DNA from 3 places in the Pseudomonas sp. Irchel 3A5 genome. Region 1 is predicted to be linked to each of the others. Evidence: riboswitches for the same ligand, from Rfam matches in the RefSeq annotation. Region 1 holds a riboswitch; each other region holds the start of a gene.

Region 1 (3,272 bases):
GTTTTGCTCGCCGGGTCCACTTCCCAGATTGCCGCCCGACCTTCTTCAGCTGCCATGCCGTTTTCCGCCACGTTGCTGTTCGAGCCAACCGTCACGTAGAGCTTGCTGCCGTCTTTGCTGGCGATGACGTTTTTGGTCCAGTGGTGATTCAGCGTGCCGCCCGGCAAGTCGACGATCTTGGTCGGTTGCGCGGTGATCGCCGTCTGGCCGTCTTTATAGGGGAAGCTGATCAGGCGGTCGGTGTCGGCGACGTATAGCGTGTTGCCGACCATCGTCATGCCAAACGGTGAGTTGAGGTTCTCCAGAAACACGGTACGGGTTTCTGCGACGCCGTCGTGATCCTTGTCTCGCAGCAGGGTGATTCGATTAGCGCTGGGCACGCCGGCTCCGGCGCGTCCCATGACTTTTTTCATGACCCAGCCACGGACGCCTTGATCGTCATCGGGCTTGGGCGGCGAATTGGTTTCGGCGACCAATACATCGCCGTTGGGCAGCACGTACAACCAGCGTGGGTGATCGAGGTTTTCAGCAAAGGCGGCGACCTGGGTGCCCGGGGCCGCAACAGGTTTGCCACCCTGCGGCCAGCCGACGGCCGGTGCAATGTTGACGGTCGGGATCAGGGTCTTGTTGGGCTCCGGCAGCTTCGGAGACGGGCCTGTGCCGTCGGTGACTTGCAAGGTCGAGGACTCGCCACAGCCCGCGAGGCCAGCGGCAAGCACGAGCAAGACGGCGTAATGCGGTTTGAGCGTGAACATGGTGGATCTCCGTTACGGGCAGTGGTGCATTAAGGGGTAGAGGCCCTCACTCTGTTGAGGTTCAACCCCTGTGTTGATTGACGCTCCCGGGTCAACGCTCTAACCTGCGCGCTTGTTTCAGGTGCTCAACGTCTGCGGACTGATTGAGTGAAACAGGGAAGCCGGTGCGTTCGCTTTTTTTCGAGCCATTCCGGCGCTGCCCCCGCAACGGTAAATGAGTGAAAACTGCGCAATCTGCCACTGTGCTCAGGCATGGGAAGGCGCGCAGCCGGGTTCGCCCGCTCATGAGCCCGGAGACCGGCCTGATCCATTCAACAGCATCACGGCGGGCGATGCTCTGCGCATGACCTGTGGTCGTGCTGTCAGTCTTTGTTGCGCCCTCCGTCTGCTTTCGCGTGCCCTCAAGCGGAGAGCTGAGATGAACGAATCCCCTGAACGTGACGAACGCCATCTGGCGCGCATGCTGCGCAAGAAAGCCGTCATGGACGAGCGCATTGCCAGCGCCCCTAACGAATGCGGTTTGCTGCTGGTCTTGACCGGCAATGGCAAAGGCAAAAGCAGCTCCGCGTTCGGCATGCTCGCCCGGGCCATGGGCCACGACATCCAGTGCGGCGTTGTGCAGTTCATCAAAGGCAGTCACAGCACCGGTGAAGAGTTCTTCTTTCGGCGTTTCCCGGAACAGGTTCGTTACTACGTGATGGGCGAGGGCTACACCTGGGAAACCCAGGACCGAAAGCGCGATATCGCTGCAGCCGAAGCCGCCTGGGAAGTGTCTCTGGAAATGCTCCGCGATCCGTCCATTGGCCTGGTGGTGCTGGACGAACTGAACATCGCCCTCAAGCACGGTTATCTGGATATCGAGCGAGTCCTCAGCGACTTGCAGGCGCGTCCGCCGATGCAGCACGTGATCGTCACCGGTCGCGGTGCCAAGCCGGAAATGATCGACATGGCTGACACGGTTTCCGAGATCACCGTGGTCAAGCACGCCTTCCAGGCAGGTATTCGTGCCCAGAAAGGCATTGAGCTGTGAGCGCACTGTCATGAGCGAGCCGCGTCACTGTCCGGCGGTATTGATCGCCGCGCCCGCGTCGGGTCAGGGCAAAACCACTGTCACCGCCGCATTGGCTCGCCTGCATCGCAATCAGGGCCGCAAGGTTCGCGTGTTCAAATGTGGGCCGGACTTTCTCGACCCCATGATTCTTGAGCGGGCCAGCGGTGCGCCGGTCTATCAGCTCGACCTGTGGATGGTGGGCGCTGATGAAAGCCGTCGCCTGTTGTGGCAGGCCGCGGGCGAGGCTGATCTGATTCTGATTGAAGGCGTGATGGGCCTGTTTGACGGTACGCCGTCCAGTGCTGACCTGGCCCGTCATTTTGGTGTCCCTGTATTGGGTGTGATCGACGGTACGGCCATGGCCCAGACTTTTGGCGCGTTGGCCTTGGGGCTGGCGCGTTATCAGCCGGACCTGCCGTTCGCCGGTGTACTGGCCAACCGCGTCGGCACCGTGCGGCACGCGCAGTTACTTGAAGGCAGCCTTACCGAAGGTCTGCGCTGGTACGGCGCATTGTCCCGGGAAACCGGAATCGAACTGCCAAGCCGTCATCTCGGATTGGTACAGGCCAGCGAGCTGAATGACCTGGACCTGCGCCTGGACGCTGCGGCAGATGCCTTGGCCAGCACCTGTGAAGTGGCCTTGCCGCCCGCCGTGACCTTCGCCGCCCCGGACATTATTCCCGCCGAACCACTGCTGGAAGGTGTACGCATCGCCATCGCTCATGATGAGGCCTTCGCCTTTACCTATGGCGCGAGCCTGGATTTGTTCCGGGCAATGGGCGCGGAGCTGGTGTTCTTCTCGCCGATCCGCGACAGCGTTCTGCCCGAGGCGGACAGCCTGTATCTGCCCGGCGGTTATCCCGAACTGCACCACGTCGCCTTGAGCCAGAACACGCCCATGCTGACCGCGATCCGCGAACACCACCAGGCTGGCAAACCGTTGCTGGCCGAGTGCGGCGGCATGCTGTATCTGCTGGATGCCTTGACCGATGTCGACGGGCTGCGGGTTGAACTGGTTGGCTTGCTGAAGGGCGAGGCCGTGATGCAGAAACGTCTGGCAGCCCTGGCGCTACAAAACGTCGCATTGCCCGAAGGCGAGCTGCGCGGCCACACTTATCACCATTCATTGACCAGCACCGAGTTGCAGCCAATCGCCCGGGGCTTGAGCCCTAACGGTGGGCGCGGCGCGGAGGCGGTCTATCGCGACGGGCGCATGACGGCGTCCTATGTGCATTTCTATTTCCCTTCCAATCCCCAGGCGATTGCGGCGCTTTTCAAACCATGAGTGATCACGCGTACAGCGCCGAAGAACGTGCTGCGGTCTATCGCGCCATTGCCGAGCGACGGGACATGCGGCATTTCAGCGGTGGCAGCGTAGCGCCCGAGTTGCTGACGCGTCTGCTTGAAGCCGCGCATCAGGCACCCAGTGTGGGCCTGATGCAGCCATGGCGGTTTATCCGCATCAC
Region 2 (3,272 bases), on a different contig from region 1:
GCTCGGCCGAACCGGATTGGCTCGCCAGCGCCAGAGCTGAGCTTTCTGCGATGCCGAAACACCCCGTGTGCTCGAAGGCGATCTGTGAGCGATGGCTGAGCTGCGACTCGTAAGTAGCCAGCTGTTCCGCGTTGAAGAAACTCAACGGCAAATCACGCTGAATCGCCAGTTCCAGCAGCCCGGGCTCCTGGCTTTTCAGATCGATGGAGGCGAGGGCGCTGATGTCTTGCAAGCGCAGATCATGCGCTTCAAGGCTGTGCTCAATAAGCTCCAGCAGCGCCGCTGCGGAGCAACCGCGTTGGCAACCCAAGCCTGCCACCAGTATCGGCTGCTTGTTATCAAACAAAATATAACTCACTGAATTTAAATGCTTTTCTGTAGGAGCTCATGAGCATTGCGAGGCAGCGATGAGGGTGTATCAGGCAGGACGCCATCGCTGCCTCGCGGTGCTCGTGAACTCCTACAGGTCCAATGTTTGCTGCGAGACAGCTTATGTCAAATTTGCTCAAGATCAGGCTGGGTCGAGATCAGGGTTGTTACGACGGAACAGCCACGTGCTGATCAGGCCCATGGCGATCCAGAACACCGCGTTGGTCAGCAGTGAAGCGATCACGAATTGCGACTCCAGCGCTTCAGGTGCCAGGCTTTCGTGGATTTCAGGCTGCGGTGCGCCAATCACATGAGGCACTACCAGAATCGCCACGCCCAAGGCTTTCAATAGCCAGTTCCGGGCAAAGACGATCAGCGCGAGAGCGACAGCCGTCGAGGCTGCGGTGCCGATCCACCAGATCTGTCGCTGATTGAGGTCCGCAGCAGCGGTGCCCGGTAGTTCGGGCGGCAGGCCCAGGGTTGGCGCCAGGGTAAACACGGCAAAACCGGCCAGCCCCCAGAACAGGCCTTGGGAGGTTCTGCCCGGCGCTCGCAAGGTGTACAGCGCCGCCAGCATCAGCGCGAAACCCACTGCCACCACCAGATTACCGCCGGTGGTGGACACAATGCGCTGCCAGCCGTCTTGCGGCGACCAGGCTTCGACGTCATGCACATGGCCCGCCTGTGCAGTCTCGCCGTGAGCGTGTTCATGGACCTGCTCGGCAGGCGCGTTTTCGTAGGTTTCGGCTTGCAGGATCAACGGCGTGATCCAGAAGCTTTGCAGCAGGGTCAACAGCAGGGCGGCGAGCAGGCCGGTGAACCCGGCCGTTTGAGCGATTCGCTTGAACATGGCGTCAGGTCTCAATGGCAAGGAAAGGCGGCGCTGTGGCGAGTGTCATGGGCGGCGTTGTGGACCGCTTCGATGTGCGAGAAACCGGCGAAGTACACCAGACAGGCGCCGAGAATCGCTGCGCCGATGGCGGCGGTCAGGCGTTGGGTCTGGGTGGTTGCGGTACTGGCGGAGTGGCTGGTTGTAATGATCGACATGGCGCTTCCCTCTTGATGTCGGCAAGCAGGCATGCGCAGCACTGTCCGCTGACGAGTGTCAGGGGAGTGCAACTGCGCCCGCCCACCGCGGGTTCGTTATTTGTTTCATGTCGGGCCGGTCTCCGGGCTTGCGAGGGGTTGAGCGCACCATGGCGTCAACCTGCAAGAATCGCCTTCCCATGCCGTGATGCGCACAGTGGATCTGATTCTTCGCTCGCTTACCGTTGCGGGGGCAGCGCCGGACTTGTGCAGGCCAGAGGCCTGAACTCACCGGTTTCCCGTTTCACCCCGTGAGGGGCACCCGTAACAAGGCGTGTAGGAGAGCATGCGTCTGCATGGAACGTCAATCAGTCGATTGACCTGCCCGCAGTCACTGCGTAGCCTTGCGGGTTCGAGGTTCTCCAGCCGATCTGCGGGTCGGACGATATGGAGCTAAGACGGGAACGCGGTCAATGCCGCGGCTGCCCCCGCAACTGTAAGCGGTGCTGATTTATCGCACGGTCATTGCATTCTCTGCACAGCCACTGCCCGTCAAGGGCGGGAAGGCGCAATGACTGCCCCGGAGGTTTTCAGGGGCGCCGCAAGCCAGGAGACCTGCCTCGATTCGGGCCTTGAGCCCGACGAATTCTCACTACAACCGGGCGGGGTGATCCGGTGGCGAATCGCATCTCTGTGGCTACACGCCTGTGGCCACACAGGGTTTTCGTCCTGCTTGCCCGCCGTATTGCCAAAGGGCATCCGATGAAAACACTGGCCAAACTTCCCGTCACCATCGTTACCGGCTTCCTCGGTTCGGGCAAAACCACCTTGCTGCGCCACATGCTGGATAACGCGGAAGGTCGGCGCATCGCCGTGATCGTCAATGAATTTGGCGAACTGGGCATCGACGGTGAAATCCTCAAGCAATGCACCATTGGCTGCACGGAAGAAGAGGCGGTTGGCCGCGTTTACGAACTGGCCAACGGCTGCCTGTGCTGCACCGTCCAGGAAGAGTTCTTCCCGGTCATGCGCGAACTCGTCGCGCGCCGCGGTGATCTGGATCATATCCTCATCGAAACCTCCGGTCTGGCGCTGCCAAAACCACTGGTGCAAGCCTTTCAGTGGCCAGAAATTCGCAACGCCTGCACCGTCGACGCGGTGATCACTGTCGTCGACAGTCCTGCAGTACTCGCAGGTACGTTTGCTGCATTCCCTGATCAGGTCGATGCACAGCGCAAGCTCGATCCGAATCTGGATCATGAATCACCACTGCATGAATTGTTCGCCGATCAACTGGCCAGCGCCGATCTGGTCATCCTCAACAAGGCCGACATGATCGACGCTGCCGGTCTGGCCGCAGTGCGTGCCGAAGTCTCCGAAGAGCTGCCGCCTGCGGTCAAGGTCATCGAAGCCAGCAGCGGTCGTCTGCCGATCAACGTCCTGCTGGGGCTGGGTGCCGAGTCCGAGCAGCACATCGACGGGCGCAAGACCCATCACGATCACCACGAAGGCGATGATCATGATGACCACGACCATGACGCGTTCGACTCTATTTCCATCAAGCTGCCTCAATCCGAAGAAACACAGCTGCTTGCCGCGCTGACCCAACTGGTCGTTCAGCATGGCATCCTGCGGGTCAAGGGTTTCGCTGCCATCGCTGGCAAGCCGATGCGCTTGCTGATTCAGGGCGTGGGTACGCGTTTCGACAAACACTTCGACCGTGCCTGGAGTGCTGACGAAGAGCGCGCCACTCATCTGGTGCTGATCGGTCAGAAGCTCGATGCTGCTGCACTTGAATCCCAACTGCGCGCTGCGCTTGCGGACTGACCCATGCACCTGTTGAGAACCCAGCCCGGTGGTTTTGTACCGGACGACAG
Region 3 (3,272 bases), on a different contig from region 1:
TCAAACGACCATGACGCACGCCGACCAGCAAGCGCGCCGCATGGGGCACGACCAGGCCGACAAAACCGATGGAACCCACCAGCGAGACCATCACCGCCGTGACCAGCGCCACCGTGGCGATCAATATCACTTGAACCCTACGCACCGGGATGCCCAGGGCCGCGGCGGAATCACTGCCGAACATGAACGCATCCAGCGAGCGCCGATGCCACAGGCAGACCGCCAGACCGATCAACACCACCGGCACGGCCAGCGTGACTGATTGCCAGCGCACGCCACTGAGGTTGCCCAGCAGCCAGAACATGATGCCGCGTGCCTGTTCGGAGTTGGCTGATTTGGTAATCAGGAAAGAGGTCAGGGCGTTGAACAGTTGCGAACCGGCGATGCCCGCGAGAATGATCTGCCCGCTGCCACTGACAGCGCCGGTACTGCGCGCCAGCAGGGCGACCAGCACAAAAGCGGCCATGGCCCCGGCAAACGCCCCGGCTGACAACGAGATAGCGCCTGCGCCCACGCCGATGATCGCTACCAGGACCGCGCCGGTCGAGGCCCCGGCGGAAATGCCCAGCAGGTAAGGATCGGCCAGGGGGTTGCGCAACAGTGATTGCAAAACCACGCCCGAAATAGCCAGGCCCGCGCCGCAGGCCGCTGCGACGAGGGCGCGGGTCAGGCGATAATTCCAGACGATGCCTTCATCGATAGGGTCGAGCACGAAGCCTGCGCCCCATAGCTTGTTGGCCAGCACCTGAAACACCAGCGACAGGCTGATCGGCGTTTCGCCAATGGCAATGCCCGCGACAATCGCCACCAGCAACACCGCCAGCACCCAGGCTCCGTGCAGGCAAATCTTGCGTAACAAGCGACCGGCGAATTGCGCTGTCATGGGTGCAGATCAAATTTGTCGATGGCGTCCGCCAGTTCATCGATGCCGTCGAAGGTACGAATCGTCGCTTCCATGGCTTGGGCGTCCAGAATGACAATCCGGTTGTTCTTGACCGCGTCCATGTTTTTGGTGACAGGGTCGGTCTTGAGGAATTCCAGTTTTTTCTGGAAATCATCGGCCGGGAAGCGGCGGCGGTCCATGCGCGCCAGTACCAGAATGGTCGGGTTGGCCTTGGCGATGGTTTCCCAGCCAACCGTCGGCCATTCCTCATCGGACTGCACGATATTGCGCAGACCCAGGGTGTCCATCATGAACGCCGGAATGCCTTTGCGACCGGCGACATAAGGGTCGACGTTCAGGTCTGCGCTGGAGAACCAGAATACTGCCGAGGCGTCCTTCAGGTGTTTGCCTTTGACGCTGGCCTGAGCCGTGGCGAGACGTGCCTGCAGGTCGGCGTTCAACTCGGCACCACGGGCCTGGACGTCGAAGATTTGCGCCAGTTGCGTGACGGTCTTGTACAGGCTGTCGATCGAAAACGGGCGCAGGCGCGTGCCATCAGCACCTTTCAGATTGTCTTTGCCTTCGCAGTCCGACGGCATGAGGTAGGTGGGGATTTTCATTTCGTTGAATTGTTGCCGGGTGCCCACCACGCCTTGGGGGCCGACCATCCATTCGAATTGCACGGCGACCAGTTCCGGGCGCTTGTTGATCACCGCCTCGAAGCTGGGATCGTTATCGGCCAGACGCGGGATCTTGTCGTTCAGGTCCTTGAAACGGGGCAGCACGTTGTTGAACCACAGCGAAGTCCCGACCACTTTCTCGGCCAGCCCCAAGGAATAAAGGATTTCAGTGGCTGACTGGCCAATGGTCACAGCTTTGCCGGGCGCCTTGGCGAAGGTCAGCGGCACGCCGCAGTTATCCAGAGTCAGCGGGTAGGTTGTCTGCATGCCAGAGGGTTGGGCCGGGTTGGCCGCCAGGGTCAGCGCAGAAAAACCCAGTCCAGCAAGCAGAACAGCAAAACGAGGCAAAGACATGAAAAACGATCTCCATTCGAACGGTTATCCGCACGATGGTGTTCTGGCTGGATACACATCACGACTTGCTGCTGGCAAAGGCTCGGCAGGGTCAATCAGTCACGGCTGTGCCGCCGTGCTGACGGATGTACTCCCCGGACACCCCGCCGGTGGGTCAGTTGCCAGAAAGTGCGGCCGCTTTATTGGCTGCGGTGCAGCTTTCTGATGTCGGCAGGTCTCCTGACTGACGCATCATCGCCGTGCTCGGGCCTTCCCGGAGTGACCCAGTGGCATCGATGGAGCAGGGCTCAGCGCCTACAGTTGCGGGGGCAGTTCCGGTTGACGACCTTGAGGTCATCACGGATTCCCTATTAATCCCGTTTGGAAACCGACGGGCGGCATGGTAATGGATATGTTTAAAAGAGTGGGGATTTTTCCTATATTGGTCGCTGGCAGGCATTTTTTTATCGTGCGTTTCGCTTGCTCGGCGCATGATGCAACCCTGAACTGGCAGGGCGTTAACACCGTCCGGCGGTGAACCTTATCGACCGATGGCCGGTCGATAGTCCGTCCAACCAGGTTTACACTGGTCCGCTACACCTTTTGGAGACATTTTCCTGTGATATCGACTCAACGAGTGGCCTGGCTTAAAGCCTGGGGTGCCCACGGTTTTACCGCCACCGGCGTGGTCATTGCATTTCTGGCGACCATTGCCCTGTTCGATGATCAAGCCAAGGCATGTCTGTTGTGGCTAGGCCTGGCGCTTGCAGTGGATGGCGTCGATGGTTCGCTGGCGCGCAAATTCAACGTGCAGTCGGTGTTGCCGGGCTTTGACGGTTCAGTGCTGGACCTGGTCATTGATTATCTGACGTACGTGTTTATCCCTGCGTTGTTTATTTATAGCTACATCCCGCTGCCGCCTTATACGTTGTTGTTGAGCACTGCGATCATTCTGGTGTCGTCGCTGTTCTGTTTCTGCAATCTGGAAATGAAGAGCAAGGACAATTACTTTCAGGGCTTTCCGGCGGCCTGGAACGTGGTGGCGCTGTGTCTATACATCATTCAGCCATCGCCTTGGGTGACCTTCCTGACCATCATCGGTCTGGCGTTGCTGACGGTGACACGGATGAAGTTTCTGCATCCGTTCCGAGTGCGTCGTTTCATGCCGCTGAATATCCTGGTGACCACCATCTGGTTGATCAGCAGTGCGTTGCTGATCATCAACCATCCCCATAACGGGCCAGTGGTGATGGGCGTGTGGTTCACGATGTCGGCGTACTTTATCGGCATCTGCCTGTGGCGCACTTCGCTGGAGTATTGGGGTAAGTGGCGGGCTTGAGTACTGTTTGAAGGATCTGTAGGAGCTCAGGAGCACC

Evidence for each region. Region 1 has a riboswitch for cobalamin ahead of cobO (cob(I)yrinic acid a,c-diamide adenosyltransferase). Riboswitches for the same ligand answer to the same signal wherever they lie in the genome.
Region 2: linked by a shared signal. The riboswitch ahead of CKW31_RS07585 (CbtB-domain containing protein) and the one ahead of cobO (cob(I)yrinic acid a,c-diamide adenosyltransferase) in region 1 are both predicted to bind cobalamin.
Region 3: linked by a shared signal. The riboswitch ahead of CKW31_RS20615 (ABC transporter substrate-binding protein) and the one ahead of cobO (cob(I)yrinic acid a,c-diamide adenosyltransferase) in region 1 are both predicted to bind cobalamin.

Annotation. Positions count from the first base shown of each region.
Region 1 covers NZ_FYDU01000006.1:308,286-311,557, reverse strand. The annotation lists gene CKW31_RS12355 (sorbosone dehydrogenase family protein) at 1-755, opposite strand, end outside; cobalamin riboswitch at 858-1,076, shown strand; gene cobO (cob(I)yrinic acid a,c-diamide adenosyltransferase) at 1,174-1,785, shown strand; gene CKW31_RS12345 (cobyrinate a,c-diamide synthase) at 1,796-3,091, shown strand; gene bluB (5,6-dimethylbenzimidazole synthase) at 3,088-3,272, shown strand, end outside.
Region 2 covers NZ_FYDU01000004.1:141,302-144,573, reverse strand. The annotation lists gene CKW31_RS07595 (cobalamin biosynthesis protein) at 1-349, opposite strand, end outside; gene CKW31_RS07590 (CbtA family protein) at 512-1,219, opposite strand; gene CKW31_RS07585 (CbtB-domain containing protein) at 1,231-1,416, opposite strand; cobalamin riboswitch at 1,512-1,736, opposite strand; cobalamin riboswitch at 1,794-2,033, shown strand; gene cobW (cobalamin biosynthesis protein CobW) at 2,158-3,222, shown strand; gene cobN (cobaltochelatase subunit CobN) at 3,226-3,272, shown strand, end outside.
Region 3 covers NZ_FYDU01000013.1:26,372-29,643, reverse strand. The annotation lists gene CKW31_RS20620 (iron ABC transporter permease) at 1-883, opposite strand, end outside; gene CKW31_RS20615 (ABC transporter substrate-binding protein) at 880-1,917, opposite strand; cobalamin riboswitch at 2,109-2,304, opposite strand; gene pcsA (phosphatidylcholine synthase) at 2,516-3,235, shown strand.